One region of the Arthrobacter sp. 2RAF6 genome, then DNA from elsewhere that is predicted to be linked to it. Evidence: predicted binding sites of a transcription regulator. Region 1 holds the regulator's gene; the other holds the start of a gene.
The links. The regulator Rex, encoded in region 1, represses fermentation and respiration genes when NADH is low (regulators of the CRP and FNR family bind a similar motif). The targets are predictions, from matches to a motif close to CTTGTGAANNNNTTCACAAG.

Region 1 (15,271 bases):
AACGCCTCGGAAGTGGGCAGCGCGGTTTCCTGCGCGCGGGTCAACGGCGAGGAGGCAAGGTGGACGATGTTCGCCCCCTGCGCGACGCGGGCAGCGAAGTGGTCCGCGAGCATCTTGGCCATCTCGCGGCCGCGTTCGGAGAGGTGGAATTCGGGCAGTCTGCCGTACAGAATGCCGTCGGGATTGTAGACCTCGCCATGGCGGAGCAGATGGACAGTTGCTTGGGGCATGTTTACCAGTTTCTCAAAGAAGGCGGGCGATCCGAAATCTTCTACGTTTTGTAGAACTGAAAGTTTCTCCAGAATGTTCCCTGAAGGTGGAATAAAAGATGCATTTGCATGTTTATACTTGACACAAGGTTCGGTTGACACTTCAACTAAGTGCGGCCGAACGCCCGATGAAGCTACGATCACACCTTCCCAAGGAGAACCCCATGACTCTTCCCGCAAACGTCACCACCGGCGTCTGGACCCTCGACAACTCCCACAGCGAGATCGGCTTTACCGTCCGCCACGCAGGCATCAGCAAGGTCCGCGGCCAGTTCACCGAGGCCGAGGCCACCCTGGAACTCGGAGGCAGCCTGGCCGACTCCAAGGTCGCCGCAACCATCCAGACCGCCAGCTTCGACTCGGGCGACGCCAACCGCGACGGCCACGTCAAGGGCGAGGACTTCTTCGATGTGGAGAAGTTCCCGGAAATCAGTTTTGTCTCCCGCCACGTCAAGGCCAACGGCGACAGCTTCGACCTCGTGGGCGATCTGACTATCAAGGGCGTCTCGAAAGAGGTCACCATCGAGACCGAGTTCAACGGCGTGGCTGTTGACCCGTTCGGCAACACCCGCGCTGGCGTCTCCGGTGAGACCACCATCAGCCGCAAGGACTTCGGCCTGACCTGGAACGCAGTGCTCGAGGCCGGCGGCGTGCTGGTCAGCGACAAGGTTGTCATCAACCTCGAACTGGCTTTCATCGCGCCTGCCGCCTAATCCACCGGTTTCCCGGACTGAATGGCGTCTCCGGGGCTGCACGCGATTCCGTGTGCAGCCCCGGAGGCGCCATTTCTTTGCTTGCGGTGTCACCCGCCTATTGTTCGGCCAAAAGCCGATACTTAGCGGCGAATTAGCCTAGAATTTCCTATGAATCCTTAAACCTCAGGTCTAAAGTGATGCCATGAGTAACCCAAACGAAGCTCCTCAGCCTCAGCAGCCCGGAGCCCAGCCACCGCAGCCCGGCAATGTCCCTCCTGCGGGTTACCAACCTCCGCAGGGATACCAAGCACCTCCTTCTTACCAAGCGCCCCCCTCCTACCAGCAGCCCACCCCTGGAAACCAGCAGCCGGGCCAACCCGGGCACGGCGAAGGTTTCCACTTCGAGATGCCTACCGACGGTCCCAAGAGCTTCAACGATGTGCTGCCCAAGGGCGGTTTTTCCGGCATGTTCAGCGTCGCCGGCATGCCGATAGAGCTGAAGGTCTCGTACTGGATCTGGCTTATTGGCGGGCTCCTGGGCCTCCTGGGTGGCCTGCTCGGCCTCTTTGGCTCCATTGTGCTTTTCACGCTCGTACCGGGGGTCGCCGTCGTCGTCCTCCTTCTGGTACTGATAGCCCTGGTTGTGGCGGCCGCCCAAATCGTCTTCGCGATGAAGATGAAGGAAGGCAAGGAGTGGGCCCGCCTCGCGCTGACTGTCATTGCCGGAATTTCCCTGATTCTCTCGATCGTGGGAGGCGCGATGGCCAATGGACAGAGCAACAACTGGTTCAGCTTCGTCATTAGCCTTATCGCAACCATCCTGATGTGGCTGCCCAATTCGCAGGCGTGGTTCAAGTCAGCGAAGAGCGCCGTCTAGCCGCACCGTTCCAAGCCGAGCTGAAGGCCGCGGCAGGTCCCGGGAGGACCCCGCGGCCTTCCCTTTGTCGCCGCACAATCCACGGGAGATCCGTCGAAGCTTGTTTAGCGAGAATTCTTCCCGTGAATCATCACCAGCACTGTGCCGCCGGGGTACGGTGGAATTAAGCCGAGCTGGGGGCAGGGCACGTTGCACCCGGCAGCCGTATCTGCAGTCGACACGCAAAGGAATGCCATGAGCACCCCTCCGTACCCGCCGTCCACTCCCGGCGAGAATCCCACCCCTGAGGAGCCGAAATACGGCCAGCAGGCACCCCAGCAGGGTCAGCAGCCGCAATACGGCCAGCAAGCTCCGCAGTATGGGCAGCAGACACCTCAATACGGCCAACAGTCACCGCAGCAGGGTCAGCAGCCCCCTTACGGCCAGCCTCCCGCGCCGCAATACGGACAGCCTTCCGCACCCCAGTACGGGCAGCAGGCTCCGATGTACGGCCAGCAGGCACCTCAGCAGCCGCAGTACGGCCAGCCTCCCGTCCCGCAATACGGCCAGGGCGGACCGGTCGCCTGGCCGAGCCAGCAGCCTGCCGCGACGTCCGGAGTCCCGCAGTTGGTCAATATCTCCTTCTGGCTCATACTTGCCGCCGGCTTGCTGACCTTGATCGGCATTCCGTTCACGATCGCTCAGCTGAACTCGCCCGCGGGCAAGAACATGCTCGATCAGGCCTTGTCGGCGCAAGGAAGCAACGCTTCTGGCATAGACACCAGCAGCTTTATCAGCATTTTGATCACCGTCCTGGTTATTTTCTCGGTGATCTTTGCCGGACTCTACGCACTGGTTGCGTTCAATGTCCGCAAAGGAAAGAACTGGGCCCGCATCCTGGGCACGGTCTTTGCCGGAATTTCCCTGCTGGGCCTGACCCAGATCGGCATGGGCACCATCACCATCCTCTTGGGCATCGCCGCGATCGTGCTGCTGTACTTGCCGGCCTCGGCGCCGTATTTCCGGAAAGCCCAGCCGTTCGCGAACCCCTACGGCCAGGCGCCGTACGGCCGCTAAGGACAGGGCCTTACGGCCGCTAGTCCAGACGGCGAACGGCCACAGGGCCAATAGCTGAGAACAAAACGAACAACGGGCGCAGACCCGGCTTGGCCTAGAGGGCCTGGCGCGGAGTCTGCGCCCGTTGTGCGTGATACGCCAGGATTTGAAGCTCAGTGGCCATGTCCACCTTGCGCAGATTCACGTACGGCGGAACCTGCAACAGCACAGGAGCAAAGCTGAGGATGCTGCGGATACCAGCGCTGATCACGCGGTCGCAGACGTCCTGTGCCACCGCGGCCGGGAGGGCCAGGACAACCATGTTGGTGCCGGTCCGCTGAAGGACCGTTTCAAGATTCGCGGCGTCGCTGACCCGCAGCCAGCCGACTTCGTTCCCGATGATCATGGGATCGGCGTCGAGGATCGCCACCACGTCGAAACCGCGCGATTCGAATCCGCCGTACCGTGCCAAGGCTTTGCCAAGGTTTCCGGCGCCCACAATGGCCACTTTCCAGTCGTGGGTCAGGCCGAGCGCCGCCGCGATGTGCCGGCTCAGGTACTGGACCTCGTATCCCACGCCACGCGTTCCATAGGAACCGACGTAGGAGAGATCCTTGCGCAAAGTGGATGAACTGACTCCCGATGCCTCGGCCAAAGCCTCGGAGGAAACCCGTTCCACGCCTTCGCCCAGCAGGGAGTTCAGAGCGCGCAGGTAGAGCGTCATCCGGGCCACAGCCGCGGGTGGTATCTGCTTCGCGGCAGAGTCCTTGTCCCCGGGTACAGCTTCGGCAGACGGTTCCAGCGCAGTCACGTTCTTCTCCATTGCGTCGCTTTGTTTTCCCACTCTATTGCCAACAAAGCTCTGCACGCATGTTCAGGCGGCGATGGCCTTCTTCAGGACCCGCACCAATCGTGCCTCATCGATTTTCCAGAAATCCCGCTGGATTCCGTCCACGAATACTACCGGGATCTCCTCGGCGTAGCGCTCACGCAGTACAGGGTCAGTGTCGATCGACTGTTCCGTCCACGTGAGCCCAAGGCTTGAGGTCACGCGTTCGACGGCGTCACGCGCCGCGGCGCAAAGGTGGCAGTCAGCTTTGGTGAGGAGTACGACGTCGGGATTTGCCATGGTTCAACGGTATCGCTTCAGCGTCGGCACAGCCTCCGCGAACGGCAGGGGGCCGAGCGATTGACTAGACTCAAGGCATGCCCGTCGAGAAGAACGCCGTTGTGGCCACCGCGCCGGCTGCAACGCAGCAACACGGCGAAGCCGCATTCTTCGACGTCGACAACACCCTGATGAAGGGTGCCAGCCTCTTCCACGTCGCCCGGAAGATGTATGAACGCAAGGCCTTCACGCTCTCCCAAGCCGCGGGATTTGCCTGGAAGCAGTTCAAGTTCGTCCTGCGGGGCGAAAAAATGGAGGACGTCCATTCCGTCCGGGATTCCGCGCTGATCCTCGCTGCTGGTATCAAGGTGTCCGATATCAAGGAGTTGGGCGAAGAGGTCTACGACGAGATGATCGAGTCGCGGATCTGGCCTGGTACCAAGGCCCTGGCAGAACAGCACCTGCGTGTCGGCCGGAAGGTCTGGCTCGTGACCGCCACGCCCATCGAAGTCGCCACCGTCATTTCGACACGGCTCGGCCTGACGGGCGCCCTGGGTACCGTGGGCGAAGTTGAAGATGGCGCCTACACTGGCAGGCTGGTGGGCGAGATCCTCCACGGACCAGCCAAAGCGGTGGCTGTGCAGCGCATAGCGGACGAAGAAGGCCTGGACCTGAAGCGCTGCTGGGCGTACAGCGATTCACATAACGACATCCCTCTGCTCACTTTGGTGGGCCACCCGGTGTGCATCAACCCCGACGCCGGGCTGCGCCGCCATGCGCGGGAGAACAACTGGCCTGTCTACGACTTCCGTTCCGGCCGCAGGGCAGCCACGCTCGGCCTCAAAGCCGCGACCGTCGGAGGCGCCGTCTACGGTCTGTGGCGGGGTTTCTCCAAGTTCCGCGGCCCGAGGGCCTGACCCCAGCTCTTCCTACGACACGCAAGGAGCTGTGCGACACAGAAAATCTCTGGCGACACCCGGGTCCGGGTGTCGTCAGAGATTTTGCGCGTCGCCAGGCAATTTGCGCGTCGCGAGATACTCAGCGCGCCATCGCCATCCCACCCGTGCACGCAAAAATGCCCGCCGCCTCGGGAGGCAACGGGCATTCACGCTGTAGGAAGTATCTCTACTTCTTATTGCGACGCTGGTGGCGGGTCTTACGAAGCAGTTTGCGGTGCTTCTTCTTGGCCATACGCTTGCGGCGCTTCTTAATAACTGAACCCACGTAAGTTCCTAACCAAACTAGATTGAGACTCTGTCTGCTGGGTGAGGTCCTTGAACTGAGCAACAGACTTTACAACTGACAGATTCTTACAATGACGTAAAACGTTCCTTAACAGGGTACCGCCTATCGGGGGCACCCAATGACCGTTGGCCCCTAGGGAACCAAGCAAGACTCAAGCCGTCTCCGAGTGTCCGTCGACGACCGCGCCCTTGAGGTACTGGCTCACGGCTTCTTCGGGGACACGGAATGATCGTCCAAATCGGACGGCCGGCATTTCTCCCGAGTGGACCAGGCGGTACACGGTCATTTTGGAAACCCGGAGGACTTCGGCGACTTCAGCCACTGTCATGAAACGCGCGTTCGAGAAGTTAGCCTCTGCGGACATTTCTCCATATTCCTTTGCTCTCAGCGGTTAGCGGCGAACCCCAGCATTCATTACCTGGTGTGCCGATGCTGAGCCATCAAACAACCATGTGCTAGATACTCTAGAGGCAGCTGGTACCAAAGTGAAAGTCTTTCGGCCAACTGGAGACTCCGTCTCCTTTAGTTGGAGACGGCAATTCGACGCTTGCGTGCAGAGGCGGCCAGCTGGTCCAGGACGGACACTGTGACGTCCCATTCCATGCAGGAGTCAGTAACGCTCTGGCCGTACACCAGCTCTTGTTTGCCGACCGACTGCCGCTCCACATCCAGGTTCTGCGCCCCACCGACAAGGAAGCTCTCCAGCATGACGCCGGCAATCGGCGAAGCAACGTCGTCTTCCAATTGCGCACCGATCTCCAAGGCGACTTCGGCCTGGCGATGGTGGCTCTTACCGCTGTTGGCATGGCTCGCGTCAACGATCAGCCGCGGATTCAGCCCCTTCGCCACAAGCTTCTCCGAGGCAGCAGCAACCTGGTCAGCGGCGTAGTTAGGACCCTTGCGGCCACCGCGCAGGATCACATGCGTGTCCGGGTTGCCCGAAGTCGCCACCAGGGCGGCGCGGCCATCGCCGTCGATCCCAAGGAACGCCTGGGGCGCGGCAGAGGCACCGCAAGCATCGATCGCTACCTGGAGGTCGCCGTCGGTCCCGTTCTTGAAGCCGATCGGCATGGACAGACCGGAGGCGAGCTGACGGTGGATCTGGCTTTCGGTGGTCCGTGCACCGATGGCCCCCCACGCCACGAGGTCGGCCATGTATTGCGGACTGATGGGCTCCAGGAACTCGGTGGCGGTCGGCAAGCCGAGGGCCGTGACTTGCTGCAGGAATCCACGCGCCGCACGGAGTCCGGCTGCGATGTCATGGCTGCCGTCCAAGTGGGGATCGTTGATGAGGCCCTTCCAGCCCACCGTGGTCCGCGGCTTCTCGAAGTACGCCCGCATGACGATCAAAAGGTCTTCCTTGTGCTTCTCCGCCTGGCTGACCAGCCTGCGTGCGTATTCCAGGCCGGCCTTCGGATCGTGGATGGAGCACGGGCCCACGATCACCAGGAGGCGATCGTCCACGCCGTCCATGATCGCGCGGACTCCATCGCGTCCGCGCTCGACGACGGCGGCGGACCTCGCGTCGAGCGGCAGTTCGGCGCTGATTTCCTGCGGCGTGGGGAGCGGCTCGAAGCGGCTGACGCGCAGGTTCGACGTCGACTGGGCGGCGGCATTCTCGACGTCGACGTTATGTGTGGTGGGCTCTGCGGCGATGCTGGTCATGAAAGGGGTCCTGTTCCGGAGAGGAGCGGACCCTACTCAGAGCCCGCCTGGAAATGGCGAAGGGCAGAGAATGATCTCTGCCCTGTTGGCTCTGAAGGAAGTTGGATGCGTGTCAGTTAGACGCGGGCCCCTCCAGAGCCAACGAAAAATACGCATACCAACGGTTAGTCATAGCCAAACCATAGCGTCAGGCTCCGGATGCCCGCAAATCGAAATGCAACGACATCAAGGGAAACCGTTTCCCCACGCACTATAAACTTCACCTCAGGACAATTGTTGCCGCCCCGTTGGGGCAGGGCGGCCGCAGCTCAGGGAAGGAAACCATGCCAGGCAGAAGGAACACCCGGCGGGTGGGCATCGCAGATGTGGCATCCATGGCCGGTGTTTCGCATGCCACGGTTTCCCGCGTCATGAACGGAAATACGACCGTGGACGCGGACATTGCCGCTCGCGTGCGCGCGGCCGCCTTGGAGCTGAAGTACAAGCCGAACCCGGTAGGCCGCAGCCTGGCCCTGGGAAAAACCGACACTATCGGAATCGTGGTGCCGGACCTGTCCAACCCCACGTTCCAGGCCATTCTCCGCGGACTGAGTATTGCCGCGGCCCGCGACGGCTACCGCGTGTTGATCGCGGACTCGTCAGAAGTCTCCAGCGAAGAAGCGATCCTCGCCGGGGAAGCGCGGAGGCGATGCGACGGCGTCGTTCTTTGCGCCCCCCGCATGAGCGACGCGGAACTGGAAGAACTCGTCCCCACGCTCTATCCGCTCGTCCTCATCAACCGGACCACCGAGTCGGTGCCGACTCCCAGCCTCGTGGTGGACTACGGCCAAGGCATCCAGGAGCTCGCCGCCCACCTGGTGGAGCTGGGCCATCGCAAACTGGCCTACCTGACGGGACCGGACCGCAGCGCGTCCAACGTGCAGCGCCTCCGCGGGCTCGAGAAGTTCACGGCCGAATTCCCGAACGTCGAATTGCAGTTCCTGCCCGGAGGCAACACGTTCGACGCCGGATTCGAGTCAAGCGATGCGGTCGCCTCATGCGGCGCCACCGGGATCCTCGTCTTCAACGACGTCGCGGCGATGGGGCTCTTGAGCGGACTAAGCCAGCGCGGGATCCGCGTGCCGGAAGACCTGTCGCTCACCGGTTTCGACGACATGCCCTTCGCCCGGTACACCATGCCTCCCTTGACCACCGCAGCCGTGCCGATCTCCGACCTCGGGGACCTTGCGTGGCGCCGCATGCGGGAGCAGATCCAGACCAAGGACGCCGCTTCCCCCACGAACTACTTCCCGCCACGGATTGAGCTCAGGGGCAGCACCGGGCCCGTCAAGGCCTAGGTTTGACTGGGGCCAGCCCCAGCCCGGCTTCACGATAGTACCCCTCGATGTGTGCGGCAACGAGCGTCGCTGCCCGGCCGCCGTCGCCGTCGTTCACTGCCTCCAAGATGGCGTGGTGCTCGGACCGCAGGCGCTGGGCGGTGCTATCCCAATCCGGCAGGTTTGCCGTGAGCGCCGCGGCGTAACCCTCAATCGCTTCTCGCAGCGATCCCATGATGGTGCTCACCACGGCATTTCCGGCGGCTTCCGCCAGTGCCAGGTGGAAGGCGACGTCCAGCGCGAGGAAGTCGTCGACGGCGGCACTCGCGTCCATTTCGTCCAGGAGCCTCGCTGCTTCCCCGAGTTCGGGGGCGTCGGCCTTGGCGCGGGATACCGCCCACGATTCGAGCAGGACGCGTGTTTCCACGATGTCGGCGACGGGCAAATGCTGCGTGGCAACGTGGAGGCGGAGCGCGGAGCCGAGCGCCGTGGCCGGTTCCGCGATGACTACGGTCCCGGCGTCTTTGCCGGAACCGACACTTGCCCGTACCAGGCCCATGGCTTCCAGGATCCGGATGGCTTCGCGGACCGATGTCCTTGAGACCTCCAACTGTTCGGCCAGCGCCCGCTCGGCGGGAAGCCGTCCACCCAGCACCAAGTGCCCGTCGGACAATTGCTTTTCGATCCAACTCAGGACGAGCTCGTGCGTTCGCATGGATAAATAGTAGTTGATGTGGTTGGACCACATGGCATAGAGTGTGGTCTAACCACAGAAGCACACGGGAGACAGCACCATGACGCAGACCGTCCAGCCGAGCAACGCCCCTTCCCTTGAGGTGCCCGCGAACGTCCCCGCCGCCGTCGGGCGCCCCGCAGCACTCAAGCGCCGGGTTCCCAAATACGCCGACCTGGCGCCGCTCATGAAGTTCAAGAAGCCCGAGTTCAGCAACGGGGCGAAGCTGCGCCGCGCATCCACCATTTGGGAACTGCGGGACATGGCGAAGCGACGCACTCCCCAGGCGCCGTTCGATTACACCGACGGGGCAGCAGAGGCGGAAATCACGCTTCGCCGGGCCCGCCAGGCTTTCCAGGACATCGAGTTCCGGCCGGGAATCCTGCGCGACGTCTCCAGCATCGACCTCAGGACCGGGATCCTGGGCAAGGAATCCCGGCTCCCGTTCGGCATCGCGCCTACGGGATTCACCCGCATGATGCAGTCGGAGGGTGAGTACGCGGGCTCGCAGGCGGCCGAAGCGGCCGGCATTCCGTACACTCTCTCCACGATGGGCACGGCTTCCATCGAGGACGTGGCGGCCGCGGCTCCGAACGGCCGCAACTGGTTCCAGCTGTACCTCTGGACAAACCGGGACCGTTCCCTGGAACTGATCGAGCGTGCCGCCAAGGCCGGAAACGACACCCTCATGGTCACGGTGGACACCGCCGTCGCGGGCGCCCGGCTGCGGGACGTCCGCAACGGGATGACCATTCCGCCGGCCCTCACGGTGAAGACCGTCCTGGATGCCTCGTACCGGCCCGCATGGTGGTTCAACTTCCTCACGCACGAGCCACTGACGTTCGCCTCGCTCTCCCGCTACACGGGAACCGTGGCCGACCTCATCAACTCCATGTTCGATCCCACCCTGACCTTTGACGACCTCGACTGGCTGCGCGAAACCTGGAAGGGCAAGCTGGTAGTCAAGGGCATCCAGACGGTGGAAGACGCCCGCAAGGTGGTGGACCACGGCGCGGACGGCGTCGTAATCTCCAATCACGGGGGGCGCCAACTGGACCGGGCACCGATTCCACTGCACCTCGTTCCGGAGGTCTCCGCGGCGCTGAAGGCGGACAACAGCGACGCCGCCATCATCCTGGACACGGGCATCATGAGCGGCGCCGACATCGTGGCAGCCTTGGCCCTCGGCGCCGACTTCACGTTGATCGGCCGCGCCTACCTCTACGGGCTCATGGCCGGCGGGCGCGCGGGCGTGGACCGCACCATCCAGATCCTGGAGAAGGACATGGCCCGCACCATGGCCCTGCTCGGAGTCACCCGGATTTCGGAACTGAACCCGGACCACGTGCGCCTCCTGCAGCACTAAAGTCCCCAACTAGCTAGCAGTAGGTGTCGTTTTGAGCCCTCAAAACGACACCTACTGTCAGTCAGTTGGGCCTAGCAGGGCTTCGAAGTTCAGTCTCCCGCCCGACCTGAGCAGGACCGAATCGCGGCGTGACCGGGATCAACCCAAAGTGCCGCTACTTCTTCCGCCCGAACTTCGGCAGGTTGGGTAGGTTCGGCAGGTTCGCCAAGAGGTCCGCTGCCTTGGTGGCGGCACGCCCAACCGAACGGCCGATCTGCTGCGGCCTGGTGTCGTCGAGTCCTGCGGCGGAGGCAACAGTTCCGGAGGCGGGAACGGTTTCAGGCGAGCGCTCGACGTCGGTGCTCGCCGGAGACGTGCCGTTTGCCTCGCCGTCGGGCTGCGTCCGCGCTGCGCCCTGGCCCCCGGCACCCTGGCCACCCTGACGTGCGCGGGGGCTGCGAGCCGGCGTAGCGGCTTCGGCCGCAGGCTTGGCGGAACCGACGTCGAACGTCTCCAGCCAGCTGGCAACCCCGGCGAGCGGCTTCGGGTTCAACGCGTAATAGCGTTTCTGCCCCTGCGCGCGCATGCTGACGAGATCCGCCTCGCGGAGAACCTTCAAATGCTTTGAAATGGTGGGCTGGCTCGCGGCGAGCTCCTCCACCAGTTCCCCCACAGCCTTATCCCCAGAGCGGAGGGAAACCAGAATGTCACGCCGGGTTGCCTCAGCAATGACGGCAAATACGTCGTCAGTCACCATGCCTCCCACCCTAGCGACATATACGCCAAAAGGCATCAACTATTTCGCACATGTGCGTGCCGTTGCCCCCCAGCCTCACGCCAGCTGGACGAACACGCATCAGTCGAACCAGGGATCCAGTCCGTAGAGCGGGAAAATCTCCTTGCGGGTGGCAATGATCGTGCGGTCCACGGCATCCGCGGGGTCGTACCCGACCTCCCACGAACGCCACCACGTGTCGACGCCGTCGCCCATGAGTTCCGGTACCGATTCCCCGTACTTCTCCGCGACATGGCTCCGGAAAGCCTCCGGGACCGGAGCCGTCAGCTGGACGGGATGTTGGGCCACGATGCCTATCAAGTGGCTCCACGTGCGTGGTACCACTCCCGTGATGTCGTACCCTCCACCCCCGGTGGCGATCCAACGGTTTTGGCAGAACCTGGCGGCGAGGCCCGCGACGGCGGTGGCCGCCTCGCGTTGGCCGTCCACGCTGAGGTTGAGGTGCGTGAGGGGATCGAGTTTGTGGGAGTCGCAGCCATGCTGGCTCACGATGACTTCCGGTTCAAAGGCCTGCACGAGTTGCGGCACCACGGCGTGGAAGGCCCGCAACCACCCGGCGTCGCCCGTCCACGCAGGCAGTGCGACGTTGACGGCTGTGCCGAGCGCATCCTGGCCGCCGATCTCGTTGGCGAAACCCGTTCCTGGGAACAACGAGAGGCCGCTTTCGTGCAGGGAAATCGTCAGGACCCTCGGGTCGTTCCAGAAGATGCTCTGGGTGCCGTCGCCGTGGTGGGCATCGACGTCGATGTACGCGACCCGGCGGACACCGCCGTCGAGCAGCCTCTGCACGGCGAGTGCGGCGTCGTTATAGATACAGAAGCCGCTGGCACGCCCACGGGAGGCGTGATGCATGCCGCCGCCGAAGTTGACGGCGCGGACCGCGGTCTCGGACAGGATCGCCTCGGCCGCGAGCAACGACCCTCCGGCAAGCCGGGCGCTGGCTTCGTGCATTCCGGCAAAAGCGGGATCATCCTCGGTGCCGAGACCGCGTTCGGGGTCCGGCGTCGTCGGGTCTTCGCTTGCACGCCGCACTGCGGCGACATATTCGGCACTGTGAACTGCCTGGAGTTCGACGTCGGACGCGACCTCGGGCGCCTGGACGGACACATGCTCCAGGTCGAAGAGTCCGAGCGCCGCTGCGAGCCTGGCCGTCAGTTCCAGCCGCGCGGGGGCCATCGGATGCGAGGGACCGAAATTGTATGCGGTCATGGCGGGGTCCCACGCCACCGTCGTTGGCAGCGGGGACGGACGGAGGCCTGCCCAGGAAGTCATCAATGACAGGCTACCCGAGCGGCGGGAACGCACCTGCCCCGTTACGGCGGGCGATTAGTGGTTTACTACTCAGGAAAGCAGAATCAATCGACCAGAAGCGAACAGCACTGCCATGACTCAGAGCCAGTCGAGGTCCCGAGACCCGGCCAGCTGGCAAACCGTCCAGCCGGAGCGGGGAGGCCTGTGGATTTTCACGGGTATCCGCGACTTCATCGACAACATCGCCAACTCCTCACCGGCGCGATTGGCGCTGACGGCGTACGTCTTCGCGATTCTCTTGTTCACCGGCCTGCTTTCCCTGCCAGCGGCATCGGCCGACGGTGCGGTCACACCCATCCACCAGGCCTTGTTCACAGCTGTTTCCAGCGTTTGCGTCACTGGCTTGACGGTTGTGTCGACAGCGACGCACTGGACCTTCTTCGGCCAGCTCGTGATTCTCGTCGGCATCTTCGTGGGTGGATTGGGAACCCTGACACTCGCATCCCTCCTGGCACTCATGGTCAGCAAACGGCTGGGCGTGAGGGGCAAGCTCATTGCCCAGGAGGCCATGAACAACGCCGGACGCTTGGGCGAAGTGGGTACATTGTTGCGGATCGTCATCTCGACGTCCGTGACCATCGAGGCCATACTGGCCGTCGCGATGATTCCCCGGTTCCTGACACTCGGCGAGGATTTCTGGCAGGCCGTCTGGCACGGGGTCTTCTACTCGATTTCTTCCTTCAATAATGCCGGTTTCACACCCCATTCCGACGGAATCGTGCCGTACGAGACCGATCTGTGGATTCTTGTGCCGCTCATGCTTGGCGTGTTCCTCGGCAGCCTCGGCTTCCCGGTGATGCTTGTGCTCCGACGGCACGGCCTCAATTGGAAGAAGTGGAGCCTCCACACCAAGCTGACCATCCAGGTTTCCCTGATCCTGCTCGTCGCCGGTGCGGTCCTCTGGGCCTTGATGGAGTGGGACAACACCAACACCATCGCCAACATGAGCTTTGGGGACAAGATCACGCATTCCATTTTCGCCTCGGTCATGACGCGCTCCGGTGGCTTCAACCTGGTCGACCAGGGCCATATGGATTCAACCACCAGGCTGTTGTCGGACGCGCTCATGTTCGCCGGCGGTGGATCGGCGTCGACGGCGGGCGGCATCAAGGTGACCACCATCGCGGTCATGTTCCTCGCCATCGTCGCTGAGGCCCGGGGCGACGACGACGTCAAGGTCTACGGCCGCACGATCCCCGAAGGCACCATGCGGGTAGCCATCTCGGTGATCGTCGCCGGCGCCACCTTGGTGTGCGCATCCGCATTCTTGCTCTTGGCTATCAGCGGCGCCAGCCTGGACCGGGTACTCTTCGAAACCATTTCGGCCTTTGCAACCGTGGGACTCAGCACGAACCTCAGCGCGGAACTGCCGCCGTCGGGGGTCTACGTCCTCGCCGCCCTCATGTTCGCCGGCCGCATCGGCACCATAACCCTTGCCTCCGCCCTGGCCCTCCGCCAGCGCAGGCAGCTATTCCATTATCCGGAAGAGAGGCCGATCATTGGCTAATTCAACAGGCGCCCCCAACCGGCCGGCGCACAACGCGCCCGTGCTGGTGATCGGCTTGGGCCGATTCGGTGCAGCCACCGCCGAGCAGCTCGTCAAACAGGGGCGCGAAGTCCTGGCCATCGAGCGGGACCGCACGCTCGTCCAGAATTGGGCTTCCGTGCTGACCCACGTCGTCGAGGCGGACGCCACCAACATCGATGCCCTCCGTCAACTCGGCGCGCAGGAATTCAGCTCTGCCGTGGTGGGTGTGGGAACGTCAATCGAGTCCTCGGTGCTCATCACGGTGAACCTCGTGGATCTGGGCATCGAACACCTTTGGGTGAAAGCGATCACGGCCTCGCACGGCAAGATCCTCACGCGCATCGGCGCCAACCATGTCATCTACCCCGAGGCCGACGCGGGCGTCCGTGCAGCACACCTGGTGTCCGGGCGCATGCTGGACTTCATCGAGTTCGACGACGATTTTGCCATCGTGAAAATGTACCCGCCCAAGGAAACCGTGGGCTTCACGCTGGATGAGTCCAAGGTCCGTTCCAAGTACGGCGTGACCATTGTCGGCGTGAAGTCCCCGGGCGAGGACTTCACTTACGCCCGGCCGGACACGAAGGTTTCCGGCCGCGACATGCTGATTGTGTCCGGGCACGTGGACCTGCTGGAACGGTTCGCGGCGCGGCCGTAGTTCCCCCGGGAGGAACTAGGCGAGCTGTTGCGTGATTTCCGCGGCCCGGGCCGCGGCTGCCCGGGCTCCGTCGGCGATGATCGCGGGTATGCCGCCGTCGTTGAATGCCGCGATGGCGCGTTCCGTGGTGCCGTTGGGGCTGGTCACTGCGATGCGGAGTGCAGTGGGGTCGGCTCCGGGTTCGGCAAGCATGAAACCCGCGCCTGCCACGGTCTCGCGGGAAATCATGAGGGAGAGCTCAGGATCAAGGCCAAGTTCGACACCGGCGGCCGCCATGGCTTCGGCAAGGTAGAACGCGTACGCGGGGCCCGAGCCGCTGATGGCGGACAGGGCATCCACTTGTTCCTCGGGGATTTCCACGACGGTGCCTGCGGCGGCGAGGATGTCCTTGGCCTGTTGGAGCTGCTCGGGAGTGCAGTTGGTTCCGGGCGAAACGGAGACGACTCCACGTCCGAGCCTGGCAGGCGTGTTGGGCATCGTGCGAATGACAGGCTGGCCCGCCGGCAGGGCAGCCTCCAGCTGGGCGATGGACACGGCCGCGGCAACGCTGATCACAATGGTGTTCTTGGCCAGCGACGGCGAGATCTCCCGGGCGAGATCGGTAATGCCCACAGGCTTGACACCCAGGATGACAACCGAAGCGCCCTTCGTGGCCAGCTTGTTGTTGTCTGGTTCCTCGGCTCCGGCGAT
Region 2 (15,271 bases), on a different contig from region 1:
AGGAATGGCGGGTTCCCGCGGCGATGCTCATCGCAATCGGGGTAGCGACATACTTCATCTATCCCCTTTTCTATGACGCACTCAGCCATAACAACCCTCTGATGGCCTTGGTTTTGACTGTGCGCAATGTCCTGCTGGTGGTCCTGTTCTGCTGGTCAGTACGCCGCCTGTACCTTTTGGGCAAGAAGATCCCGGCCACCGAACCGGCCGCCGCTGCCAAGGAGTCCTGAGATTTCCGTTCGATTCTTTGACGGGCTGGCCCGCGTGCGCGACGCCGCCCTGCCGCCTGCCGCCGTCGCCTGGTTCGGCCGTCCTTCGAGCGTTTGGTGGGGTTTCGCCGCCATCCATGTGTATTTCCTCGGCTGGATGGCGAGTTTCTTCCTGTCCGGAAACACGTTCAGCGACACTGAGCAGTACCGCCAGTGGGCGATGACCGGCTACAACCCCGCGGATCTCCACGGAGCGATCAGTCCTTGGGTATATCCTGTGCTCGCCCAAATTCCGATCTTCCTGGCCAACATCGCGGGCCCGGGTCCGTACCTGCTGGTCTGGACATTGATCATCGCTGCGCTCAATGCCGCTGGCTTGTTCATCTTGACACGCGGCCCGCGCAGGACAACGGGGATCGCCCCTGCCTGGTGGTGGCTGTTCTTTACCGCTTTCATGGGCTACCTCAGCTTCGCCCGCGTAGAGGGCATCACCGCACCCATCGTGTTGGTGGCCCTGCTGTATGCCGCCAGGCGGCCCATGGCGGCTGGCATCCTCCTCAGCATCGCCACGTGGATCAAAGTCTGGCCGGCCGCCGTTCTGGTACCCATCATCATCGCGAGCCACCGCAGGCTGCGGATCATCGCGTGCGGCGCCGCCGTAAGTGCCGTCGTCGCACTGGGTACCTACCTTTCAGGCGGCCTCCCGCATATCCTCGACTTTTTGACCAACCAAGGCGAACGCGGCATGCAACTGGAAGCCACGTTCTCAACGCCCTGGGTCTGGTTGAGCGTCCTCAACATCGGCGGCTCCAAAATCGCCGACAACGTCGCCATCAACTCCACCGAGGTGTACGGGCCGGGCGCCAATGCGGCGGCATTCATGATGCAGCCTCTCTTGGTGCTTGCCGCCGTCGCCGGCTCTGCCCTTTTGCTTTGGGCGCTTCGGCGGGGTGCCGAAGCGGAAGAGCTGTTCCTCGAGGGCGCCCTCATGATGACCACCGCGTTCATCGTGTTCAACAAGGTGGGTTCGCCGCAATTCATCATCTGGCTTGCGCCGGTGGTTATCGCCGGGCTGACCCATGACTGGAACCGTTGGCGGGTTCCTGCCGCCCTCCTGATGGGGATCGCCATGACGACTTTTGTGATCTACCCGCTGTTCTACACGCCGCTGATCCACGCCAACCCCGTGATGGCAACAGTGCTCACCACCCGGAACGTGCTTCTGGTTGTCCTGCTCTGGTGGTCCGTACAGCGGACCGTGGAACTGGGCCGCAAGTCCAGCGCAAGAACCGCTATTCAGAGCGCCTGAGCCGCCGCTCAAGCCTGCGGAGCAGTTGCGCAGGGGTGGAACGGATCAACAGTCTGCGCGTGTGAACGTCCAACACCATCAGGTAGACGGTGAATCCCAAGGCCACGAGGAAGGACAGGGAGGACACTTTGACGTTCAGTTCCACGAAGGACAGCACCGAAATCTGGTCCTGGGCGCCGAAGGCCACGAAAAACGTGACCGCGACATAGAGGGACTTGATCTGCCAGTCGTCCCTGATGCCTGTGACCGCGAGCAGCGGGATGAACCACAGGATGTACCACGGCTGGATAATCGGAGAAAGCATGACGACGGCGGCAAACGCCAGGGCCGCGCGTCGCACCAGCCGCGAATAGTCGCCGCGGAACATCAGTAACACCACCAGCCCGATTCCGGCCCACTTCATGAGGGTCCGGAGCCCAGTGGCCACGGTGGAACCGGGCAGGCCCAGGAGATTGGCAATCACCTCGACCTGCTGGCCAAGGAATCCCGAAGGAGAATATCCCGTGTAGCCGGGCGTCGGATCGAGGATGGCCCAGACCCATCCAAAGCCAAGGTTGTAAGGAATTCCACTCACTGCCAGGACGGCAAAGCTGATACCCGCCGTCGCGCCCCAGAAAAAGAACTTGCGGGCCCAACTCGCTGCCGGACCCGCCCACATGAGCCCTATGAAAGGCAAGAGAAGTACTGTGATCGGCTTGATGCCGATGGAAGCCGTGACCAGCAGCAGCCCGATGATGTGGCGCCCGGTTGCTGCAAAGTACATTCCGGCCACCGCCAGGCCCACCATGAGGGCATCGTTATGGGCGCTGGCGACGAAGCTGATGAGAAAGAGCGGGTTGGCCACGGCGATCCACAGAGCACGGCCGGGATTAATCCCGTGCAATTCGGCGAGCCTGGGAACATATACCACGCAGAGCAGCACTCCCACAGTCGCAAGAACGCGAAAGAGCAAAACGGAAAAATCGGGCTGGGCGTCGGTGATGCCCACCACCCATCTGGCAAGCCACAGGAAGTACGGTCCGTACGGCGTCTTGGCTTCCGCCCAGGCAGGATCAGCGCCCAGGGAAAACCAGTTGCTGAGCGAAGAAATGCCCGCAGTGTAGGGGTTCTGGCCTTCCAGCACCAGCCTTCCCTGACCGGTGTAGGCGTACACGTCGCGCGAATAGATGGGCACGGCGAACATCAGGGGCCCCGCCCACGCCGCAACAGCGACAACCACCGATCTGAGCGATCCTGGTCCCCAGTCCTTGAGCCTTTGCCCGAGCCTCAACCATGACCTGACCAAAAGCATGGCCCCCGCCGTCAGCAGGATGGTGGAGGTCGTCACGCCCCAGCCCTCCGTGCGCAGGGCGATGACAAGCGGGTGCCTGAACATGGGCGAGCCGTTGGCGATCCAGCCGGCGCCGATCGAACCGACGAAGATCATCAGGGATCCAAAAAATCCTTGCCAGATTGCCACGTAGGCCTTGATCTGGCCGGGGGTTCCGGCGCCGATGTGCGCGGCATCCGGGGAATAGAGACTCGCGGCGGCCCTCTCCGACGGCGCCGCGGGATCCTTTGCCTCATCCCGGCTATTTGAGGTGCCCACGCCCGTTCCGCCTGCCGTCATGATATTCCAGTCCCTACGTACATTGGTCCAGCTCATCGATGCAGGCAACAACCGCTCGACAACGGCCCAGTTTACCAGCCGCGGTAAGCCGCAGACGCGGAATGGAGCGCCCCGCCACCCTTCCCATGCGCCCGAACGGTAGGCTGGGCGGGTGCCTATTACTAATGAACGCATCGTCTGGATCGACTGTGAGATGACGGGTCTCGACCTTGAAAACGACGCCCTGATCGAGGTCGCGGCCTTGGTCACCGATTCGGAGCTGAACATCCTGGGTGATGGGGTCGACGTCGTCATCAAACCCGAAGATGCCGCGCTTGAACAGATGAACGACTTCGTGCGCGACATGCACACCCGTTCGAAACTCCTGGACGAGCTCCCGCACGGCAAGACCATGGCCGAAGCCGAAGCGATCGTCCTGGAGTACATCGAGAAGTGGGTACCGGATCCGAAGAAGGCACCGTTGGGTGGCAACTCAGTCGGAACCGACCGGATGTTCCTCGCGCGGGACATGCCCAACATCGTTGAACACCTCCACTACCGGGTCATCGACGTCAGCACCATCAAGGAACTCTCGCGCCGATGGTTCCCCCGCGCATATTTCCAATCGCCCGCCAAACATGGTGGCCACCGCGCGCTTGGCGACATCAGGGACTCCATCGACGAACTGCGCTACTACCGCGAGGCCGTGTTCGTCCCGGCGCCTGGTCCAGATACAGCAACGGCACAGAAGATTTCCAAGCAGATTGCTGCCGGCCCGGAAACCCCGGAAGGCGCGTGATCTGCGGCACCTTTTCGGGAAATTTCAGCCAAACGGTCAAAAGTGGCAAAACCACTCTCCAAGACGGGGTATAGTTTTTGTCGTTGCCTTCGCAGCTAACGGGTCATTCCGAAAGCACAAAAGGCTCATGGTGGGCGTAGCTCAGTTGGCAGAGCGCCTGGTTGTGGTCCAGGAGGTCGCGGGTTCAACCCCCGTCGCTCACCCTCATGGGATTGGTAGCAGTTTATCGATCGCAGCCAAAGGCCGTACTGGTTATCCAGTGCGGCCTTTGTTTTGTTCCGGCCGATTTCGGCCATTCCAGACCCGAGAACCAGAGGAACACCTGACATGACCGTCCTGCCAGTCACCATCTGGGGCGAGCCCGTGCTTCACCGCCGGGCGAGCGAGGTGGAAGAGTTCGACGACGATCTGCGCACCTTGATTGCCGACATGTTCGAGACGAACGAAGCCGCCAACGGCGTCGGGCTGGCCGCACCCCAGGTGGGGGTCGGCAAGCGGATCTTCATCTTCAAATACGCGAACGAGGACGACGCACCGGACGAAGGCGTTCTGGTGAACCCGATCCTCACCCTCTCCAAGATCCCCGGTGCCCTCCCCGATCCCGAGGAAGACGTCGAAGGCTGCCTGTCGTTCCCCGGGGAGCACTACCCCCTGCAGAGGGCGGAATGGGCCCGCATCCAGGGTTTCGACGGCGACGGCAACCCGGTGGATTTCGTGGCGACAGGCTGGTTCGCGAGAGTCATGCAGCACGAATTCGACCATCTTGACGGCAAGCTCTATGTGGACCGCCTGGCTGACCGCTACGCAAAGAAAGCCATGAAGCAGGCCAAAAAGAACGGCTGGGGAGTACCCGGGCTGAGCTGGATGCCAGGTGTTGACCCGGACCCCTTCGGACACTGAGCGATGACCGTCATCGAGCAGGACGAATTGTTCAAGCTTCTCGACATCCACGGCGAGGACGTTTTTGCGTGTGCCTCGCTCCTGGCCTCTCCTCCCGGAGACGGAACGCGACAGGCCCTTGCCAGCCTTCACACCCGCCTGGGCGCCTTTCCAAACGAGTCTGCCTCCGCGGATGGCTGCACGGAAACGGACTGGATCGAGGCGCTCCTGCGCTTCGCACCGGTAGTCCACGGCCATCATCTTTCCCTTGGCATCCCGCCGGAGTCCTCCGCCGCGATCCTGGCCGATGTGGGACTGAACCTTCGTATCAACCGACGGGTTCACGAGCGCTTCGGCCTGGACACGTGGGCGTGGCTGACCCTCCACATGGCCGGAAACATCTTCCGGATCGGCCGCTTGCAATTCCACCTTGTCCGCGGCGACGCGGGAGGCTCAGCCACCGTTAGCGACTCCTGGGTGCTGGGCGTACACATCCCCGAGGATGGCGGCCTCTCCCCTGCCCTCGTGGACTCGAGCTTCAGCCAGGCCAGGGAGTTCTTCGACCGGTACTTCGCGGACAAGGCCGTCTCCGTGGCGATCTGCGACTCCTGGATGCTGGATCCGTATCTGTCCCGGAAACTGCCGGACAGCAACATCGCCGCTTTTGCCCGCCGATTCACCCTGGACCGCTGCTCAGACGCTCCGGTCGACGCCGTCTACTTCACCTTCCGGCAGCGGGGCATGGAAAACCTTGATCGGCTCCCCCGCGAGACCTCGCTTCAGCGGGTGGTGCTGGAAAGGATCGACGACGGCGGGGTCTGGCAACTTGGACACGGCCATTTAGTGCTTCCCCCGGCGCGGAGCAACGACGCCTGACGCGGCCGCTCCCGCGCCCTCAGGCGGCTACATCGCCCTGATGGTCCGCTGACCGGGGCACGAGTCCAGGACGCGCCTCATGGCGTCTTTCTCCGCCTGGGTGACCCAGAGCCGGTACGCGGCTTTGACGGAAACCTGCCGGGCTACGTAATGGCAGCGAAAGCCCTTGTTGGCAGGGAGCCAGCTCGCGGCGTCGCCCGCGCCTTTCTTCACGTTGGCGGGACCGTCAACGGCAATGAGGTTGAGCGGGTCATTGGCGAGGCTTTGGCGCTGTTTGGCAGTGAGCAGCTGGGCGCCCTTCTGCCAGGCATCCCCGAGAGCCACCACATGGTCGATCTGCACGGCTGAGCTGCTTTCGGAGCCCCTGCGGAAATGGATGTCCTGCCCGATGTATGGCTCACGTAGCTCCCCGGAAGCGATCCTGCACTTGGAGCCTGCCGTGAACTCCGCCGCCGTAAGATCCCGCCTCAGGATGTCGTTCCTGGTATCGCAGCCGTTACGGTCGACGTCTAGCCACGCCTGGCCGAATTCGTTGCGGTCGTAGTTGTCCTTGGCCGCACGCCCTTTCACAGGAAGCGCGTCCAAGGCATCAACGGCCGAACCGACGGGCACCGGCTGAACAGCTTCCACCGGCTTCATCCAGTTCGGGTCGAAGACCGGAGCTTCCGTTGGCCCATTGACCGGGTCCTGGCCAACTGCGAACTGTCCGTTGGTGAAGAACCACCCGATGCCGGCAAGTCCACCCGCGATGAGGAGAATCACCAGCATCCAGGCCTGCCGGGACTGGCGGCGGGCGCGTCGATAGGCGGCCCAGGTGGTACTCAAGGGATTGCGTCCTTTCGGGGAGGAATACGTCCCTTGAGACTAGATGAGGCGCTGATGGCCGACGCCGATATCCACAGTGTGGAGGGCAAGTCACCGTGTCGGAATAATCACAGCGCAGGCTGCAGCGGCGACCTACTGTTCCTTGGTCACGCGTTTCAGGTCTTCGGCTGCCAGCTCCAAAAGGGACCCCAACTGGATGACTCGGTCCTCGGAGATATCACCCGCTGCATGCGCGGCCTTGGCTCCGTCAAGCAGGCGCTGGGCTTCCTTGAGGTTGGCGCGCGCCACGTCCAGTGCGTGTTCCAGGGTTGTTTCATGTTCCAGAATCTTTTCGCTTTCCATGCGTCCATTCTGGTCAGGTTTCCCGGCTGATACCAGCGCATCAGCCGGGAAAACCCTGTGTCTTTCCTGGCCTTGGCCAGGGCAGGCTAGACGCCGGCAGTCTCCAGCGTTGCCTTCGGGTCCAGGTCAACGGCGACGCTGCGCGCCGGGAACGACGGCGGGTTCACCCCGGCCATTTCCTCCATGACGCGCACTACCTGGCAGGAGTAGCCGAATTCGTTGTCGTACCAGACATACACCACGAGGTTCTTGTCGTTGGCGATGGTGGCCAGGCCGTCCACGATGCCCGCACGGCGCGAGCCGACGAAGTCCGTGGAGACAACCTCGGGCGAGTCGATGAAGTCGATCTGCTTGCGTAGTTCCGAGTGCAGGGACATCTCGCGGAGGTAGTTGTTCACCTCGTCCTTCGTGGTTCCCTTTTCAAGGTTCAGGTTCAGGATGGCCAGCGAAACATCCGGGGTGGGAACGCGGATCGAGCTGCCGGTCAGCTTGCCCAGCAGTTCCGGGAGAGCCTTCGCCACCGCCTTGGCCGCACCCGTTTCGGTGATGACCATGTTCAGGGCAGCCGAACGTCCGCGGCGGTCGCCCTTGTGGAAGTTGTCGATCAGGTTCTGGTCGTTCGTGAACGAGTGCACGGTCTCCACGTGGCCGTGAATGAGGCCGAACTTGTCATTGAGTGCCTTAAGCACCGGGGTGATGGCGTTCGTGGTGCATGAAGCTGCGGTGACGATCGTGTCCGTGTCCTCGATGGAGGAGTGGTTGATGCCGTGGACGATGTTCTTCAGCTCGCCCTTGCCCGGGGCCGTGAGCAACACGCGCGCGACGCCCTTGCTCTGCAGGTGCTGGGACAGGCCTTCGGCGTCGCGCCAACGGCCCGTGTTGTCGACCACCAGGGCATCCTTGATCCCGTAGGCCGTGTAGTCGACAGTGGAGGGGTTGTCCGAGTAGATGACCTGGATCTGGACGCCGTTGGCCGTGATCGTGTTGCATTCCTCGTCCACGCGGATGGTGCCTTCAAAGGAACCGTGCACGGAGTCGCGGCGCAAGAGACTGGCGCGCTTGACGAGGTCATTCTCGGCGCCCTTGCGGACGACGATGGCGCGCAGGCGCAGTCCGTGGCCGCCGCCGGCCTTTTCGATCAGGAGGCGGGCCAGGAGCCGGCCGATGCGGCCGAATCCGTAGAGGACGACGTCGGTGCTGGTGCGGTCGTCCGCGCCGCGGCGCCCCACGACCTCGGCGAGTTCGGCGCGGAGGAAGTCTTCCAAGGGCGTACCCGGGGCTTCGGCCTTGTACTTCTCGTTGAGGCGGGCGATGTCGATCGCTGCCGCGCCAAGGTCAAGTTCCGCGAGGGTGTTGAGAAGCGGCGCCGTCTCTTCCAGACGCAGCTCATCCTTGCTCATCCGGCGCGCAAAACGGTGGGCTTTCAGGATGTTCATCGACGACTTGTTGATGAGGCTGCGCCCGTGGATGCTCGTCACCACGTTGTTCTCACGGTACAGCCGGCCGATCACCGGAATCATGGCCTCGGCCAGCGCTTCGCGGCCCATCCACGTATCAAGACAAGAATCTGATGACTGGCTCACAGAACTACCTTCCTAGGGTCAGCTACATACGTCCTCGTACGTAGATGGCGGCCGCCCGGAGTAATCCTGCGGCACTGGCATCGGCGGGACTTCGGTCTGCCCGGACACCTCGAACGTTGCAAAGAAAAACCGCCGGCTGCGAACGCAGAACCGGCGGTGGAACTTCTACGTTCACTGTCCATTCTAAGGTCTGGCACGGGACCTCTTGGCCGTTGGAATGCGTGAATTCACTCACATACGGCTGGTGGATGGGTTGACCGATACGCCGGGTTCTGTCCTCCCGCGCCGTTGCCGGCGAAGGAGTGGCGACCATCCATCTACGAACGCCGTTGCCGACGCCCTCCAGCGGCCTACCCGGACACTCGGGCGAGCAGCCCTCGATCGTGCCCTGTCTGGCCTTGCTCCGGGTGGGGTTTACCTAGCCTCCCTGGTCACCCAAGGAGCTGGTGGTCTCTTACACCACCGTTTCACCCTTACCCGCTGCCTGCCTGTGCTGGCACAAGCAGACGCGGGCGGTCTGTTCTCTGTGGCACTGGCCTGCGGGTTACCCCGAGTGGGCGTTACCCACCACCCCGCTCTATGGAGCCCGGACGTTCCTCGAGCCACTCACGTGGCGCGCGGCCGCCTGGTCAACCCATCCGCCCTCCAGTCTACCGGCGTCGGGCCCGTTCAATTTTTCAGACGGCGCTGCCGGACTGTAGCGCCCCAGAGATGGCGACTGTGTTACTGGCAATGCGGCTAATATCGACTGGTGCTGATTCTGCTGCCGCCTTCCGAAGGCAAGACCCCCGCGGTGAGGGGCTCCGCCGTCGATTGGGAGTCCCTGAGCTTTCCCGAACTCAACAGCTACCGGGCCAAGGTGCTCGACGCGCTCGGCCTGGTCAGCGCGCATGAGGACGCCCTCGCCCTGTTGGGGGTGGGCGCATCCTTGAAGGACGATGTCGAACGCAATACCCGGCTCCACGCCGAACCCGCAGCCCCTGCCCATCAGGTGTATTCCGGTGTTCTCTACGATGCGCTCGGCTACAAGACCCTGACACCGGCACAGCGCCGCAAGGCGGTGGAGTCGATCCTCGTGGTGTCCGCCCTGTGGGGCGCCATCGGCTTCGGCGACCGCGTGCCCGCCTACCGCTTGTCGATGGGAACGGCACTTCCCGACGTCGGGCGCCTCGCGTCGTTCTGGAAGCCGCAGCTCACGCAGGCCCTCGCCTCTCGGGTGGAGGGCGAGCTGCTGGTGGACTGCCGCTCCAGCACCTACGCCGCGGCTTGGGCTCCGCCCGTGGCGCAGGCTGTCTCCGTCAATGTCTTTTCCGAGTCCAATGGCAAACGCACCGTCGTCAGCCACTTCGCCAAGCACACCCGCGGCGAACTGGCCCGGCACTTGCTGAGCCGTCGAGGCAAGGCGCCTGGGACACCCGAACAGCTGCTCAAGGCGGCGTCGGAAAGGTGGACGGCGGAGTTAACGGAAGGCACGGCACGCAAGCCGCACACCATCAGCATCATCCTCCCCAACTAGCTCGCATTTAATGTCGTTATGACGCCTGAAAACGACAACAACTGCGAGCCAGTTGGGTGGGGAACACGCGGCTAGTTCCACTCGGCGGAACGCACCAGGATGCAGCCGGAATCGGGGCAGAACACGATCTCGTCTTCGGCAGCGGCCTTGACCTCGGCAAGGTCGCCCGGGCTGAGCATCATTCCCGAGCCTTCGGACTTGCCGTGGAACAGCCTCGCGGCGCCCACCCCGCGCTTGGCAAGGGTCTTTTCGTAGATGGCCAGCATCCCGGCGTCGAGCCCTTCGGCGAAACCGGTCCGCTGAGCGAGTACATCCTGCTCTTCGGCAACAATCTCGGCGATCGCGGCGTCCAGCTCGGCACGGATCCCTGAGAAGGAACCCTGGATGTCATCGACGATCTGCTGTTGCGCGGATTGGCGCTCCCTGAGTCCGTCCAGACGTTCCAGGATTTCCAGTTCGACATCTTCAAGGTCCGAGCGGCGCTTGTTCAGTGACGCAATGTCGCTTTGCAGCGCAACGAGATCCTTGGAAAGTCCTGTCCCGCTATTCAGCCTTGCTTCGTCCCGCTCAATGCGGCTAGCCACTTGCTCGACGTCGGCCTCTGACCTGCGCAGCTCTGTTTCGGCGTCGTGGACGGCAAGTTTCGCGGTCCCGAGAGCCCCGTTGGCCACGCTAAGGGCGTCCTGGAGATCGGTGATGCGGGGGTCGGTCTCCAACGTGCGACGGCGGTTCGCCAAGGATTTGAGTTTCGCATCCAACCCCTGCAGTTCGAGCAATTTCAACTGTTCCGCCGGTGCTGCCTTGGCCACGCTTACCTCCGCTTGATCGTGCCGGGGTTGATGTTCAGCCCCAGCCAGGCCTTGGGCCTGTTTGTCTCGACTCTAGCGCCTAGCGTACTTCCCTGCCTCGCTACATCCCCACCGGCTCCCAAACCTCGCTGCGCTCGGCGTGGGTCCCTCGCCGGTGTGGGCCCGGCGAAGGACCTCGCACGCCAGGCTTAGCCGGGAGTCAGAATGAAGTCCCAAGGATCGCTGTTGGTGGAAGCCACCCGGATCTCAACGTCGTAACCCTGGTCCGCAAGCACGTTTCCGAGCGCTTCGGCCGCGGCGGGCAGCCAGAGCCACTCGCTCGCGAAATGCGATACGTCAACGAGGTACGGCCGGCCGTCAACGGCAGCTTCGCGGGCCTCGGACGCAGGATGGTGCCGCATATCCGCCGTGACGTAGATGTCCGCCTGGCTCGCCCGGACGGCGTCGAAGAGACTGTCTCCGGCACCGCCGCAAACAGCTACGCGGCGCACCAGTCCATCTTTGTCCCCGGCAACCCGCACGCCACCCGCCACTGAAGGCAGGATCTCGAACACCCGCGCGGCGAAATCTCCCAGGGTCATGAGTTCGGGCAGGTCGCCGACCCGGCCGATTCCCTCTTCCGGCAGGCCGTGGGGCGCAGGAGCCAGCGGGACAACGTTGTCCAGCCCGAACGCGTCAGCGAGGACGTCGGAAACGCCTCCGACGGCGGAGTCCCCATTGGTGTGCACGGTCAGCAGCCCCGTACCTGACTCAATGAGCCGATGGACAGCAAGGCCCTTGGCGCTCGTGGCCGCAACGGAGGTGACGCCTTTGAGCAGCAAAGGATGGTGCGTAACGAGGAGCTCGGCGCCCCATTCAATGGCTTCTTCAATGGCGGCGAGTGTCGGATCCACAGCGAACATGACCTTGGTGACGGTGGCGGTTGGCCGTCCGACCACCAGTCCTACCTCGTCCCATTCCTCGGCGAGCGATTCCGGCCAGAGCTCCTCCACTGCCAATAAGACCTGACCGAGCGTTGGGGTACTGGCTCTTGGAGTTCCGGCTGCACCGTTTTCCGGTTCTTTCCCGGATCCCGTATCTGCAACCGCGGTGTTCACAGCTTCCATGCATTACATTCTTGCGCATCCGTCGGCCAAGTCGCGCTTGCGGCAACCGGACTGTTTGAGATTGTTGCCACTGGCCGGGTCTGCGCCGTCACAGTCCCGTAAGGTTGTGCGGGAATCATCCGGGACTCCCAGCCATTGAAGAGATCATGAAAACTTTTGTACTTGGTGGAGGCTGCTTCTGGTGCCTTGACGCTGTCTATCAGAAGACCAAGGGCGTCAGTTCCGTGGTTTCCGGCTACACCGGCGGGCACATCCGCAACCCTGACTATTACGATGTCTGCTCCGGAATGACGGGCCATGCGGAGGTCGTCGCCGTGACTTTCGACGAGGACACCATTCCGGCGGACATCATCCTTGACATGTTCTTTGCCCTGCACGATCCCACCACGCTCAACCGCCAGGGCTACGACGTCGGAACCCAATACCGTTCCTCGATGTTCTACACCACCACGGAGGAAAAGATCCTTTTCGAAGAGGCCATCCTGCGGAACCAGGAACTGTGGTCCAGGCCGATTGTGACCGAGGTCAGCAGGCTGCCGGAATTCTACGAAGCCGAGTCCATCCACCAGGACTACTACGCCAAGTTCCCCGAGCAAGGCTATTGCCAGGTGATCATCAACCCCAAGCTCGCCAAGGCCCGGAAATATTACTCTTCGTGGCTCCGCGCGTAGCAGCGTGTAGCACCGCTCGTTAGGCTGACCTCAGCAGTAGCTATTTCAGCGAATTCAGAGAATAGGCATGATTACATGGCACGGATCTACGACGACGTCACCCAGCTGATCGGCGGAACCCCCCTGGTCCGCTTGAACAGGCTCACCGAAGGCTTGGATGCCACGGTTGCCGTGAAGCTGGAGTTCTACAACCCCGCCAATAGCGTCAAGGACCGTATCGGCGTCGCGATCGTCGACGCTGCCGAGAAGTCCGGTGCGCTGAAGCCGGGCGGCACGATCGTCGAGGGAACCTCCGGCAACACCGGCATCGCACTGGCCCTGGTCGGCGCGGCGCGCGGTTATAAGGTCATCCTGACCATGCCGGAGACCATGTCCACCGAGCGCCGCGTCATGCTGCGCGCCTACGGTGCGGAGATTGTCCTGACTCCCGGCTCTGAAGGCATGCGCGGCGCCGTCGAGAAGGCCCAGGAAATTGTCGCCAACACGGAAAACTCCGTCTGGGCCCAGCAGTTCGCCAATGAGGCAAACCCGGAGATCCACCGCACAACCACGGCCGAGGAAATCTGGGCGGACACCGACGGCGGCGTGGACATCTTCGTCGGCGGAGTCGGCACGGGCGGCACCATCACCGGCGTCGGGCAGGTCCTGAAGGAGCGCAAGCCGGAGATCCAGATCGTGGCCGTCGAGCCCAAGGACTCCCCTATCCTGAACGGCGGCGCCCCCGGCCCGCACAAGATCCAGGGCCTTGGTGCGAACTTCATCCCGGAAATCCTGGACACCAACGTCTATGACGAGGTTCTCGACGCAACCCTCGAGGACTCGGTGGCCACCGCACGTGCCCTTGGCACCAAGGAAGGCATCCTGGGCGGCATCTCTGCCGGCGCGGCTGTCTGGGGTGCACTGGAGCTCGCGAAGCGTCCGGAGAACAAGGACAAGCTCATCGTGGCAATCGTTCCCGACTTCGGCGAACGTTACATCTCTACTGTGCTTTTTGACGACATTCGCGGCTGATTGCGGACCCCGCACAACCGCTTTCTTTCATTTCCTGTAGAAAGGTCTTTGTGAGCTTCTTCGCAAGACTTATGGAGGACCTCGAGGCCGCCCGGTCACATGACCCGGCGGCCCGAGGCTCCTTTGAGAACTTTTTTGCCTACTCCGGCCTGCATGCCATCTGGGCGCACCGCGTGACGCACAAATTGTGGCAACACCCTGAGCTGCGCTTCCCGGCACGGCTCATTTCCCAGCTTGCCCGGTTCTTGACCGGCATCGAGATCCATCCCGGCGCGACCATAGGCCGCAGGTTCTTCATTGACCACGGCATGGGTGTGGTCATCGGAGAGACGGCCGAGATCGGCGAAGACGTCATGATCTACCACGGCGTGACGCTGGGTGGCCGTTCCTTGGCCAAGGTCAAGCGTCACCCCACTATCGGGGATCGGGTCACCATAGGAGCCGGAGCCAAGGTCCTTGGTCCCATCACGATAGGCGCCGACAGTGCGATAGGCGCCAACGCCGTCGTGGTCAAGGACGCACCGCCTGAGTCGATCATCACCGGCGTTCCCGCAACGTGGCGGCACCGTGATGCAAAGAGCGAAACGAAACCCGCCGTCGACCCCGCCGAGTACTACATCGAGTACCGGATCTAGCCGGAAAAGCGTTTGTAGGCGTTCCAGAAAACTGTGTCGAAGGCCCGGTCGGGAAGCGCCCTCCGCAAGGCCAGAATGGTCCAGGCTCCCCTGCCCACCGGGTAACGGGTCCGGGGCCTTCGCGACGTCGCCGCATGGACTATAGCTCCCGCCACGGTACGCGGTTGCGTCGAAAGAGCGGTTCCCGACGTCGAGGCCAGGGCGGCCGTCACGATCCCAGCCTGCTCGCGATACGGTCCATGTCCCGAGACCGCCAGCAGGCTCTCCCCCGCAATGGTTCCCCATTCCGTGTCCGTGCCAGCGGGCTCGATGATTGCGACGTCGATGCCGTGGGGCTTCAATTCAAGGCGGAGGGAGTCGCTGAGGCCCTCGACGGCGAATTTTGTTGCGTGGTACCAGGCGCCCAGGGGTTCATACATTTTGCCGCCGATCGAGGACACGTTGATGATCCGGCCGGAAGCCGCAGCACGCATCACGGGAATCACCAGTTGGGACATCCGGGCGAGACCGAAGACGTTGACCTCGAACTGGCGCCGGCCCTCATCCAGCGGCACCTCTTCCAAGGAGCCGTAGGACCCGTATCCGGCGTTGTTGACCAGTACGTCGATCCGACCCTGCTCGGCCAGGACAAGGTCCACGGCGGCCTTCATCGAGTCATCCTCGGTGACGTCCAGGGACAACACCTTGATTCCGTGGGCTTTGAGCGGCTCCATCTTTTCGACCCGCCGCGCCCCCGCGTACACGACCATTCCTGCCTTGCTGAGCTTGATGGCGGCCTCGAAACCGATTCCGGTTGACGCACCTGTGACAAATGCGACGCGTTGCGGCATGGACTGCTCCTCGAGTGACGGGTGGTGTTTTCCTTCATGGGATACCTACGGCAAAGGCCGGCGCCTCCACAGTAACGCGGAAGCACCGGCCTTTGACTTGAACCGAGTGGGGCAGGGGGTCGTTAGTGGGTGTCGACTGCGGAGATCTCGGACTTGTCTTCCCCCCACAGGGTGTGGAAGGTGCCCTCCGCGTCAACGCGGCCGTAGGTGTGCGCGCCGAAGAGGTCGCGCTGTCCCTGGATGACGGCTGCGGCGAGGCGCTTGCGGCGAAGTCCGTCGTAGT

Region 2: the regulator Rex is predicted to act here: its motif matches at 8,629-8,648, upstream of AB4Z38_RS15090 (glyceraldehyde-3-phosphate dehydrogenase).

Annotation. Positions count from the first base shown of each region.
Region 1 is NZ_JBFRGF010000006.1:69,275-84,545, forward strand. It holds gene AB4Z38_RS06700 (histidine phosphatase family protein) at 1-230, opposite strand, end outside; gene AB4Z38_RS06705 (YceI family protein) at 434-982, shown strand; gene AB4Z38_RS06710 (hypothetical protein) at 1,371-1,841, shown strand; gene AB4Z38_RS06715 (hypothetical protein) at 2,076-2,897, shown strand; gene AB4Z38_RS06720 (redox-sensing transcriptional repressor Rex) at 2,992-3,699, opposite strand; gene AB4Z38_RS06725 (glutaredoxin family protein) at 3,751-4,005, opposite strand; gene AB4Z38_RS06730 (HAD family hydrolase) at 4,083-4,901, shown strand; gene AB4Z38_RS06735 (30S ribosomal protein bS22) at 5,110-5,208, opposite strand; gene AB4Z38_RS06740 (helix-turn-helix domain-containing protein) at 5,381-5,593, opposite strand; gene AB4Z38_RS06745 (3-deoxy-7-phosphoheptulonate synthase) at 5,752-6,894, opposite strand; gene AB4Z38_RS06750 (LacI family DNA-binding transcriptional regulator) at 7,218-8,231, shown strand; gene AB4Z38_RS06755 (FadR/GntR family transcriptional regulator) at 8,221-8,925, opposite strand; gene AB4Z38_RS06760 (alpha-hydroxy acid oxidase) at 9,005-10,309, shown strand; gene AB4Z38_RS06765 (ArsR/SmtB family transcription factor) at 10,464-11,045, opposite strand; gene AB4Z38_RS06770 (acetoin utilization protein AcuC) at 11,145-12,356, opposite strand; gene AB4Z38_RS06775 (TrkH family potassium uptake protein) at 12,469-13,902, shown strand; gene AB4Z38_RS06780 (potassium channel family protein) at 13,943-14,581, shown strand; gene proC (pyrroline-5-carboxylate reductase) at 14,597-15,271, opposite strand, start outside.
Region 2 is NZ_JBFRGF010000020.1:57,754-73,024, forward strand. It holds gene AB4Z38_RS15045 (glycosyltransferase 87 family protein) at 1-230, shown strand, start outside; gene AB4Z38_RS15050 (glycosyltransferase 87 family protein) at 265-1,518, shown strand; gene mptB (polyprenol phosphomannose-dependent alpha 1,6 mannosyltransferase MptB) at 1,502-3,127, opposite strand; gene orn (oligoribonuclease) at 3,279-3,905, shown strand; tRNA gene AB4Z38_RS15065 (tRNA-His) at 4,036-4,108, shown strand; gene def (peptide deformylase) at 4,233-4,805, shown strand; gene AB4Z38_RS15075 (acyltransferase domain-containing protein) at 4,809-5,660, shown strand; gene AB4Z38_RS15080 (HNH endonuclease family protein) at 5,688-6,485, opposite strand; gene AB4Z38_RS15085 (hypothetical protein) at 6,618-6,827, opposite strand; gene AB4Z38_RS15090 (glyceraldehyde-3-phosphate dehydrogenase) at 6,914-8,410, opposite strand; RNA gene rnpB (RNase P RNA component class A) at 8,656-9,047, opposite strand; gene AB4Z38_RS15100 (YaaA family protein) at 9,162-9,926, shown strand; gene AB4Z38_RS15105 (zinc ribbon domain-containing protein) at 9,998-10,735, opposite strand; gene AB4Z38_RS15110 (Nif3-like dinuclear metal center hexameric protein) at 10,924-11,841, opposite strand; gene msrA (peptide-methionine (S)-S-oxide reductase MsrA) at 11,988-12,512, shown strand; gene cysK (cysteine synthase A) at 12,588-13,523, shown strand; gene epsC (serine O-acetyltransferase EpsC) at 13,574-14,158, shown strand; gene AB4Z38_RS15130 (oxidoreductase) at 14,155-14,988, opposite strand; gene gndA (NADP-dependent phosphogluconate dehydrogenase) at 15,111-15,271, opposite strand, start outside.